One region of the Paenibacillus sp. RC84 genome, then DNA from elsewhere that is predicted to be linked to it. Evidence: riboswitches for the same ligand, from Rfam matches in the RefSeq annotation. Region 1 holds a riboswitch; each other region holds the start of a gene.
The links. A riboswitch is a leader RNA that binds a small molecule or an ion and turns the genes downstream of it on or off. The one in region 1 is predicted to bind cobalamin.
Positions count from the first base shown of each region.

Region 2: linked by a shared signal. The riboswitch ahead of ABH899_RS03850 (ABC transporter substrate-binding protein) and the one ahead of ABH899_RS16240 (energy-coupling factor ABC transporter permease) in region 1 are both predicted to bind cobalamin.
Region 3: linked by a shared signal. The riboswitch ahead of nrdI (class Ib ribonucleoside-diphosphate reductase assembly flavoprotein NrdI) and the one ahead of ABH899_RS16240 (energy-coupling factor ABC transporter permease) in region 1 are both predicted to bind cobalamin.

Region 1 is NZ_JBGBYL010000006.1:352,538-355,807, reverse strand. It holds gene ABH899_RS16250 (phospholipase D family protein) at 1-41, shown strand, start outside; gene ABH899_RS16245 (permease) at 150-1,208, shown strand; cobalamin riboswitch at 1,407-1,608, shown strand; gene ABH899_RS16240 (energy-coupling factor ABC transporter permease) at 1,897-2,664, shown strand; gene ABH899_RS16235 (energy-coupling factor ABC transporter substrate-binding protein) at 2,661-2,948, shown strand; gene cbiQ (cobalt ECF transporter T component CbiQ) at 2,945-3,270, shown strand, end outside.
Region 2 is NZ_JBGBYL010000002.1:24,447-27,716, reverse strand. It holds gene ABH899_RS03855 (FecCD family ABC transporter permease) at 1-946, opposite strand, end outside; gene ABH899_RS03850 (ABC transporter substrate-binding protein) at 947-1,954, opposite strand; cobalamin riboswitch at 2,133-2,338, opposite strand; gene ABH899_RS03845 (hypothetical protein) at 2,466-3,041, opposite strand; gene ABH899_RS03840 (aspartyl-phosphate phosphatase Spo0E family protein) at 3,096-3,270, opposite strand, start outside.
Region 3 is NZ_JBGBYL010000010.1:97,114-100,383, reverse strand. It holds gene nrdE (class 1b ribonucleoside-diphosphate reductase subunit alpha) at 1-937, opposite strand, end outside; gene nrdI (class Ib ribonucleoside-diphosphate reductase assembly flavoprotein NrdI) at 924-1,283, opposite strand; gene ABH899_RS21985 (hypothetical protein) at 1,374-1,535, shown strand; cobalamin riboswitch at 1,573-1,768, opposite strand; gene ABH899_RS21980 (hypothetical protein) at 2,289-3,270, opposite strand, start outside.

The DNA.
Region 1 (3,270 bases):
TCTATCATCTGCAGGACATGCTCGGATTTACGACTTACTGAATTCTTAGTTCTCTACTTGGAACAGGGATTTCTGACAGAAGTAGGCCATTCTTTTTCCCCGGCGACTATGGTATAGTTGCAAGTGGATTTAGAAAGGTGGGACATCACGTGAATACATCTCCAACTCCGGCTTCCACCAAAAGCAGACCGCGTGCTGCTTACTGGAAGCCTTTTATATTTATCGCCATTCTCATAGGCGGGTTGTTTTACGTAAAGTGGGAGCCCTACTTCCACAAAGCGCTTATCGCGGCGGCCAAGCACGACATCGGGAAGTCGATTCTCGCAGGTTCCGCCGAGCCTTCGCTGGCCGCGGCTTGGGACTATACCGTCGTCTATTTCAAAGCCGTCTGGAAAGCCGCGATTCTCGGCATCGTCCTCGGTTCTCTGCTTCAGGTGCTGATCCCGCAAGACTGGCTGAAGCGGGTGTTCGGCAAGCGCACTTTCGGCAGCACAGTAGCCGGCGGACTTAGCGCCATGCCCGGCATGATGTGCTCCTGCTGCGCCGCTCCGGTAGCGGTCGGCATGCGCAAGCAGTCGGGCTCCATCGGATCCGCTCTCGCCTTCTGGATCGGCAATCCGGTACTGAACCCGGCGACGATCATTTTCATGGGCTTCGTGCTTGGATGGAAATTCGCCATTCTGAGAATCGCCGCGGGGATCGTGCTCGTGTTCGGCGTCTCGTACTGGGCGGAGCGCCTCGTCAAGAAGGACGATGCAGTGACCGGCGAGCTCCCGCAAACGCCGGTTATGCAGCCGCAGTCCGGGCCGGTCGTCGTCCGCTGGCTGAAAGCGCTCTGGACGATGTTCTGGACCGTCGTTCCCGTCTATTTCATCGCCGTATTCATACTCGGCGCCGCACGCGCTTGGCTGTTCCCGGCCCTCGATCCCGCGATCGGTAACAGCCTCGTCGCCTTGATCGGGCTCGCTTTGGCCGGAACCCTGTTCGTCATCCCGACCGCCGCGGAAATTCCGATCGCCAAAACGATGATGGCCCTGGGCCTGGGCACGGGACCGGCCGCCGCGCTAATCATGACACTGCCTGCGGTCAGCCTGCCGTCCCTCATTATGGTGCGAAAGGCTTTTCCCGCGCGAGTGCTCTGGTTCACAGCCGGTATGGTTGCCCTGACGGGAATCGTAACCGGCGTGGTCGGCATTTTCGTCCTATAAGTTCAGAGTTTGGGTTCAGGTTTTAGTCTATAAAATAAATTTCAGCGAGAGGGCCGATACCCCTCTCGTTTTTCTTTTCCGCAAACAAAAGAAAGCGATGTCAAAGAATCCGATTCCGGCAGTGTTTCAGCCTTGAAATTCATGCCTTTTCCGCAATTGACAAGGTTTGGGACATCCTGTAGTATTATCACGGAAAACCGCATATTTGTGGAAACAGGTATTTTAGAGCCACTCTAAAATTTAAAAGGGAAGAACGGTGAAATGCCGTCGCGGTCCCGCCACTGTAAGGGGAAACACTCTCATTCACATCCGGCACGAAGCCACTGGAACTAAGACGTTCCGGGAAGGAGCCGGTATGGACGCCCCGAGCCAGGAGACCTGCCTGTTTTGACAGCACTGATACGACCTACGAGGAATAGGGAGGTGTTTGAGATCGCAAACTTTTTTTTGTTGCGTGCATAAGACATCGTGTTCCCGTGCGAAGGGAAGGATGTCTTTTTTTGTGTGCGGAGAAGAGATCCGGAGCCGGGAATTACCGCATCGGAATCATCGGAAAGAGCTTGCGGAACTGGCAGCCGGGCGGCCGGTTTAACGAATCAGCGTCCGAAAGCACAGCAGGGGCATGGCCCCGTTCTGCCGCACTGGCCGCCGCTTAAGGCGGACCCACATTTATGAAGGAGGATTTCCGATGAACATCCGTAAAACCCTGGCGTCTTTTCTGCTTATAACCGGAATCGTCTGCTTCTTTCTGGTAAACGAGCCGGAGTCGGCTTACGCCATGCATATCATGGAGGGCTTTTTGCCGCCCTTCTGGGCCTTATTCTGGTGGGTGGTCTTCCTGCCTTTCTTCATCCTGGGCGTCCGCGCTCTGATCCGAATTACAAAAGAAACGCCGGAGCTCAAGCTTATGCTGGGTCTGGCCGGAGCCTTTACGTTTGTCCTGTCCGCCCTGAAAATTCCTTCGGTTACGGGAAGCAGCTCCCACCCGACGGGTACCGGACTCGGAGCCATCCTGTTCGGACCGCTTCCCATGAGCGTCCTCGGCTCCGTTGTCCTTCTCTTTCAGGCTCTTCTCCTCGCCCACGGCGGGCTTACGACACTAGGCGCCAACGCATTCTCGATGGCCGTTGCGGGACCGTTTGTCGGCTATGCCGTGTACAAACTCATGATCAAATCGACGGGCAGGCAGAAGCTCTCCGTCTTTACGGGCGCCGCGCTCGCCGATCTGACCACCTATCTGGTCACCTCCGTGCAGCTGGCGGTGGCATTTCCCGCAGCCGACGGGGGCATGCTCGCGTCTTTTGCCAAATTTGCGGGCATTTTCGCCGTCACCCAAATTCCGCTCGCGATCAGCGAAGGGCTGCTCACCGTGCTGGTTCTGGGCTGGCTGCAAGCCTACACGCCGCATGAAATTTCCGCTCTGCAGCGCAATTTGAAGGGAGCTGACCGTTCGTGAAAACGTGGAAGAAGAATGTCTGGATTCTGGTCGTGGTCGTCCTGCTTGCCGTGCTGCCGCTCATTTTCGTTAAAGGAGAGTTCGGAGGAGCGGACGGAGCCGCGGAGGAAGCGATTCAGGAAATCGCTCCGACTTACGAGCCTTGGTTCGCGTCGCTGATGGAACCTCCGGCTGAAACCGAAAGCATGCTTTTCGCGCTGCAAGCCGCGCTCGGAGCCGGGTTTATCGGGTATGTGATCGGCCTGTATAAGGGGAAGGCGTCCAAACCGAAGCCCAAAGCATGATGCTCAAGCGGATTGACACGATTTCCTATGCCAATGCTTTCCGGGGAATCTCCCCGGTCTGGAAATGCGGATTTGCCGGCTGTCTCTTTATCCTGTCCTATGCCGGCGCTCCGCCCGTTCAAGCGGCCGTTTTCGGATGGATGACGCTTTGGACTCTGCTTTACGCACGTGTCCCGGGCAAGCTTTACTGGCTCGTATACGGCGGCTCGCTGCTGTTCTTCGCGGCCAGCCTACCTGCTCTCCTGCTGGAATTCGGAAGAAACACGGGGACAGGGATTCCCCTTTCTTCGGGATGGATCATCGGAACGGCCGGTCCGTGGAC
Region 2 (3,270 bases), on a different contig from region 1:
TCGGGCTTAGAAGCGTCCGGGCCAGCGTGTCGGCCCAAAGGACGTAGATGGCTCCGCCAACGGCGGAAAGCGGCACGATCAGCCGGTAATCCGGTCCCGCGATCAGACGGATCAGATGAGGCACGATCAGCCCGACAAACCCGATGACGCCGGATACGGAAACGGCCGCAGCCGTCACCAGTGTCGCGGTGATCAGCACGATCAATTTCGTCCGTTCGACATGGATACCCAGATGGGCGGCCTGACGTTCCCCGAGCGCCAGCAAGTTGAGTGTCCGCGCATAGCTGTAGAGCACAACGAAAGTTACGAGGAAATACGGAAGGAGAACGGTTGTGTACGACCAGCCTTTCATAGCGAGGCTGCCCATTAGCCAGAAAATGATTTCATTGACGACCTGCTTGGACATCGACACCAGAAAAGAAACCACGGAGCCGAGAAACGCCTGCATCACGACACCGGAAAGCAGCAGCGTCTCCATACGGATTTTGCCGTCAGTCCGGGCCAGTCGTAGAACGATCCAAAGCGAAACGGCTCCTGTAGCAAACCCGACGACCGGTATCGTCCACGTCCCGAAAAACGTCGTCTGCAGACCGAAGTAAATGACGAACGCCGCGCCGACGCTCGTTCCGCTGCTGACCCCAAGCGTATACGGGTCCGCAAGCGGATTGCGCAGAACGCCTTGAAAAGCGGCTCCCGCTACCGAAAGGGAGGCCCCGACAAGGATGGCCAGCATTACGCGCGGCAGCCTTACCTTCATAATAATCTGCTCCGAGGATACGGGCCAGTCCGGCGTGATTCGGTCTCCGATCCAAGGCAGCTTGCTCCCCAGAATCGAAGCGATCTGACTCACCGGCAGATGGGCCGAGCCCAGCGAAAGACTCAGCACAATAGAAAGAAGAAGGAGTAAAACTCCTACTCCTCCCCAAAGTCCCCATTTAGGTTTCATTTATTTCACCAAGTCCGGATAGATGGCTTTAGCCATTTGCAGGAGTCCCTCTGTCAGACGCGGTCCCGGACGGGTCAGCGTATTCTGGTCGAGACCGATTACCTGGTTGTTTTTGACCGCATTGATTTCGTTCCACCCGCTGCGTCCGCGAATGAGTTCTTCAAGACTCTTCTTCGTTTTGTCATCCACCACGTCTTTGGCGAATAAAATAACGTCCGGGTTCTGCTGAATGATTTTCTCCTCGCTGATCTGCTTCCAGCCCGTAATGTCGGAAGCGACATTGACACCGCCCGCCAGCGTGATCAGCTCATCCATGAATTCGCCCTTGCCGACTGTCCAGCCCGGAGAGAATTCGATGTAGACTTTTTTCTTCTTGTCCGCCGCTACGGTTTTTACGGCATCCGTAACTTTCTGACGGTCCTCTTTCATTTTTGCGACAACTTTTTCCGCCTGTTCCTGATGGTCGGTAATCTGACCGTAGAGCTGAATATTTTTCATGACGTCGTCAAGCGTCTTAGGCTCCACCTTGAACACGTTGATGCCCATGGCGCGCAGCTTTTCGACCGATTCTTTTTTCATCGAAACGCCTGTGAAAACAACGTCGGCTCCCGACGCGATAACCGATTCCTGGTTAGGCTGCGTAATTCCGCCCATTTTCGGCTTCGTTTTCGCTTCCGCCGGATAATCGTCAAAATCGGACACGCCGACGATTGTATCGCCCAGACCGATCGCAAAAAGAGCTTCCGTCTCAGCCGGCGAAACCGACACGATTTTACCGGGCGCTTTCTCGAACGTAAATTCCTTGCCTGTCGCATCGGTTACTTTCAAAGGATACTGCGTTTTCTTCGCGCTCGTTTGCGGAGCGGTGCTTGCCGCCGGAGAGGCCGAGCCCGCCGTCCCGTTATCCGTGCTTTGCTTGCCGCAGGCTGCCAGGCCGACGGCCATCGTCAAAACAAGCAGCAGCAGGGCGTATTTAAAACCCCTAGCGGTTCTTCGTTCGTTGTTCATGTTCTCTACTCCCTTGCTGATTTAGTTTGACTTGAAGTTGTCCCACGATGTTCGCGCATGTCAACAAAAAATCCCCTCTATCCGGAGATAGAGGGGATAACTTTCGGAATCACGAGGTGAAACGGCCGTCAGTCGGACGTCCTTTCCGGTTTCGCGCGATCCTCTCCTCGAAGGATATTGTGCTGCAAACCGGCAGGCAGGTCTCCTGACTTACGGATGACTGACCGTCTTGCCTTCCCATCCGCGCGCGGACAGTGGCATCGTAAGACGATCTCCGTATTACAGTGGCGGGACCGTGCCGGATTTGCACCGGCTTCCCTTTTCACCCTGGGCTTCGGCTCCGTTGGGAGACGCCGCTTCGGGACCTGACGGTAAACGTATGAGGTTGGGCCTTCAAGTTCATCCCCCATTATAGGCCAAGCGGCGCCGGAAAGACAAGGACTTTAGTCACCGCACCGCTTGCAGTTCCTCGCGCGGGCCATAGAGTCGTGGCGGCGCCGAGGCCGTCGCGTCAGGATTTAGCGGCGATCTTTTTGAGCACCTCGAACGACTGTTCGGGATTGCGGCTGTTCACCGCCATGAAAGCGACGAGCCCTTTGCCCTCTACGCCGTTATCCTTCATCCACTTGGAATACTGGAGCGGAATGCCGTACAGATGCGTCTCCTTCTTGGGCGCTTCGGGCGGATTCTTTTTCTTCCCGGCAGGTTCAATCGTCGCCTCGAGTACGCCCTCCGGATAGTCCTCCTGCTTGAAATGCTCTTCCAGCGGTAAAAATGCCCCTTCGGCCGCATAAATCTTAAACTGTTCTTCGGGGATGATCAGAATACCGTGATTGCCGTATCCCATTTCGACGATCATCTTCTCATTGGAAAAAAGCGGGGACGTATTCAAATAGATGGACGGCTTGTCCCCCACAAGCGCTTTCAACGAATTTTCAAGCTTAAAAGCGGCATCGACCGGTATACCGTCACGGGCCATCATAAAGATGGAAACATCCGCTTTGGGCTGGGCCTTCCCGCACCCGGAAACCAAGACGGTGAATAATAGAAGCAGTACAGCAGCCGAAAACCAGCGTTTCTGTGTCATCGTAATCCCTCCGTTGCCTGATAGCCTGTGCAAACGCTGCAAAAAAGCCGGCATTTACCGGCTCTTCTGGACTAGATTCATATATTCGTTAATCTTATGATCAAGTAGCGTACTCATTTCAATTACGGACTCGGAAGTCATAGCCTCACCGGACTGAACCATCTGTTCCAGTCTGTGCCGCATAAACTGAATTTCTTCTTCCAGGTGAAAGAGGGAGGCTAATTTGGCA
Region 3 (3,270 bases), on a different contig from region 1:
CGATATTCATATCGTCGAGGTGACGGCCGTACTCCTTGTAGACGGAGAACGGGGCGAACACGTGCAGCGGCTTGTTCTGCTCGGCCAGCTCGTAAAACTTCTGCGGCACGATCAGGCCGATGGAAAGCGTCTGGATGCGGGATTTCTCGTCCGCGTTGATCTTTTTGCAGTCGAGGAATTCGATGATGTCCCAGCCGAATACGGAGTAGTAGACCGCTCCGGAGCCCCGGCGCTGACCCATCTGGTCCGCATAGGAGAAGGCATCCTCAAGGAGCTTCATGACGGGCATGATGCCCTTCGCGGCGCCTTCGACGCCTTTGATCGGCTCGCCGCGTCCGCGCAGCTTGGACATGTTCACGGCTACGCCACCGCCGATTTTGGACAGCTGCATGCAGGTGCCGATGACGTACTGAATGGAGTTCAGGGAGTCGTCCATCTCCAGCAGGAAGCAGGAGACCATTTCGCCCCGGCGGCTGCGTCCGGCGTTCAGGAACGTCGGCGTTGCCGGCTGGACGCGCTGCTCGATGATCGCCTTGGCGATCCGCTGGGCTTTGCCGATATCGCCTTCACCCAAGTGAAGGGCGACGATGGCGGCACGGTCCTCGTACGATTCGAGGACTTGCTTTTTATCGTTGGTACGCAGGGCGTAATCTTTATAAAATTTCGAAGCGGCCATGTAGGATTGGAACTTAAAGCCGCTTTCGCGGATGGTTTCGTGGATGGCTTCGATCTGCTCCAGCGTGTAGTGTTCGTACACGTTCTCGTAGAAATCTTCGCCGATCAGATAATCGTAGCGTTCTTTGATGCTGCCGAAAGGAACGGTCTGCCCCTGCACTTCTTCAAGGAAGGCGTCCAGCGCTTCGCGGTCTTTCTCCAGACGGTAAAACCCGTCTTCCCCCGGTATCATGAGTTCGTTGTTCAGTTCAATATGCTTCAAGATGGCGCACCCCTTTATGGAATCGTTCCACGTCGCTAGACGTGCCGGAAAGTTCGAATTTGGCAAGCACCGGAACACCGTATGCCGATGAAATGCGGTCGGCGCTCAGGGCAAAGGATTGTCCCCAGTTCTGGTTGCCGCTTGCGGCTACACCGCGCAGAAGGGAAGAGTGATGTTTCAGAAAGTCCAGCACTTTGCCGGGAATTTGACCGAATCCGGTCGTATAGGTAACAAGGACGAACGGCTCCTGGATCGTCAAATCCTCTTCGATCCGTACGGCCTTCAAATTCAGCTTGTTAATGAATCGTTGAACATTTCCCGTACGGGAATCGTACACTACCAGCATGGAAGCATCTTCCTTTCCACTCTTTCAAAAATACGGGGCGCGCCGACCACGGGAAGTAGTCGGCGCGCCCGGATGAAAGCCGCTCCTTGTGTGACAAAGAGCGGCTCTAAATTCACAGTCAGCTTCCAGCCCTTTCGCGCGCCGCTGACGGCTCTGCAAAAAGGCTGGCTGAAGCCGCGCGTACAAGCCGGCTGCCCGGCTCCCCGCCCGGAGGCGGAAGAGGGGGACAGCCAGGCAAGCGGCTGTATGTGAAAAACGTCCGGACACCTCCCTATCTCCCGTAGGTTCAGCGGTGTCTTTCAGACAGGCAGGTCTCCTGGCTCCAGGTTCATTGCGCCCCTCCGCGGCCTTCCCGACGGCATTCGTCAGTGGCGGTATGGGTGGGGCGCTCCCCGTTGACAGTGGCGGGACCGCGCCGGATTCTCACCGGACTTCCCTTTTGATTCCCGCCTGGTAGGCGGGAAACCTGTCCAATCCATATATAGTCTATATATAGTGAATATGTAGGTGATAGATATGAATTTACCTCAATATATTGTGGTTTGTCAACTGTGCGTAAGGACTCAACAAGGGGAGAAAAACCGAGATATAAGGCGAAAAAGGTGTGATAACCTGCCCATAAACGGGCGAGATTTTATTTCGGATTCTTTTTATTTCGACAAAGTTTGCGGGCGGCGGAGGGACGTGCATCCACGCTGGTCTCCAGGCGCTGAGCGGGGGTTTTACTTGCATCTAAATAAAAAAGGATCAAGCTCCTTGGATTGGAGCTTGATCCTTTTTTACATGTTTAAATTCTTTTTGTTGTTCTTTTTATAAAGAATCATTATGCCAGCAAGTATCCATTCGATCACGTGCAGAGCGACAGATAAAGTGAGAGCGGATAAAAAATCCTTGATGTACACACCGGGAATCAGATGAGCAAAAACATAAATCAAAAGACAGTCCGCAATTATCGTAATGATTTGTCTGCCGTAAACGGAAGGAGGCCTTTGGAGTCCGGCTGTCTCACTGGCCGCTGCCCTGCCTAACCAGCTCATCCACGGACCACGCCACGCACCAGGGATACTGGTTTTTCGTTTCCTGCGGAATCCAGTAGCAGCGGTCCGTTTTATTTTTATCGGGGTAAAACACATACATGAGCAGCTTCACTTCGCTGATATCATCGGTTTCGCCCGGACGGGGATTCGGGTAACGGACCGTACAGCCCATTTGAGATGAGAACTGGGTGGACACGTTCACTTCATACGTGTACATGAAGCTGGACCCTACACCGATCGAAAACACATCGCCGGGCGCCTTGCCCGCAGGCTTGCATTCAACGGATACGCTGTTGGAAACGGAGGTGATGGTTTTGCTGACTTTAATAAAATTTTCTTCGATTTTCATGGATTCCGACCAATTCACCGGCATACTGAACGAAAGCTGCTTATCCGCATAATCGGGCAGCGCCGTAAATCTTTGCACATAATTCTCGATGCGGTTCGGATCGGGCTGTTTCGGAAACGTGCTCAAGGATTTGCCTTTGCGGGCTTCGATGCTAAGATCCGATACGGAGAAAAGACTGAGCTGCACGCCCAGGTCGTTCTCCTGCCAATCCGCCAGTTTGTAGGTAAGCCTGGTTATGTTGGGCCGGATATACAAATGTGCAGCCGTTTTTTTGGTGGCAGACGGGTACAGTTCAATCGAAAATTCCTTGATGCTCTTCATTTCGGAAGTGACGGACCGCGTCCGCTCATAAGCGATCTTCAGCTCGCCGCCGAGACCTACAACCGGAACTTTGCCGCTAAAGTTGAGAGAAGCGCCGAATTTGTACTTCGCGGATACCGCCGCCTGCTCCTCCTTCGACCACTTGAACCGGAAGGAACAGATAGAATCTTTAAGCTCGGAGCCGTTCAGCACGTGGGGAGGGGGGCTTTCCACAACGCCCAGAAACGTAAGATGGTCATCGTTGGCCCAGTTCGTAAGCGTGTCCGTCAAGGTAAGCCGG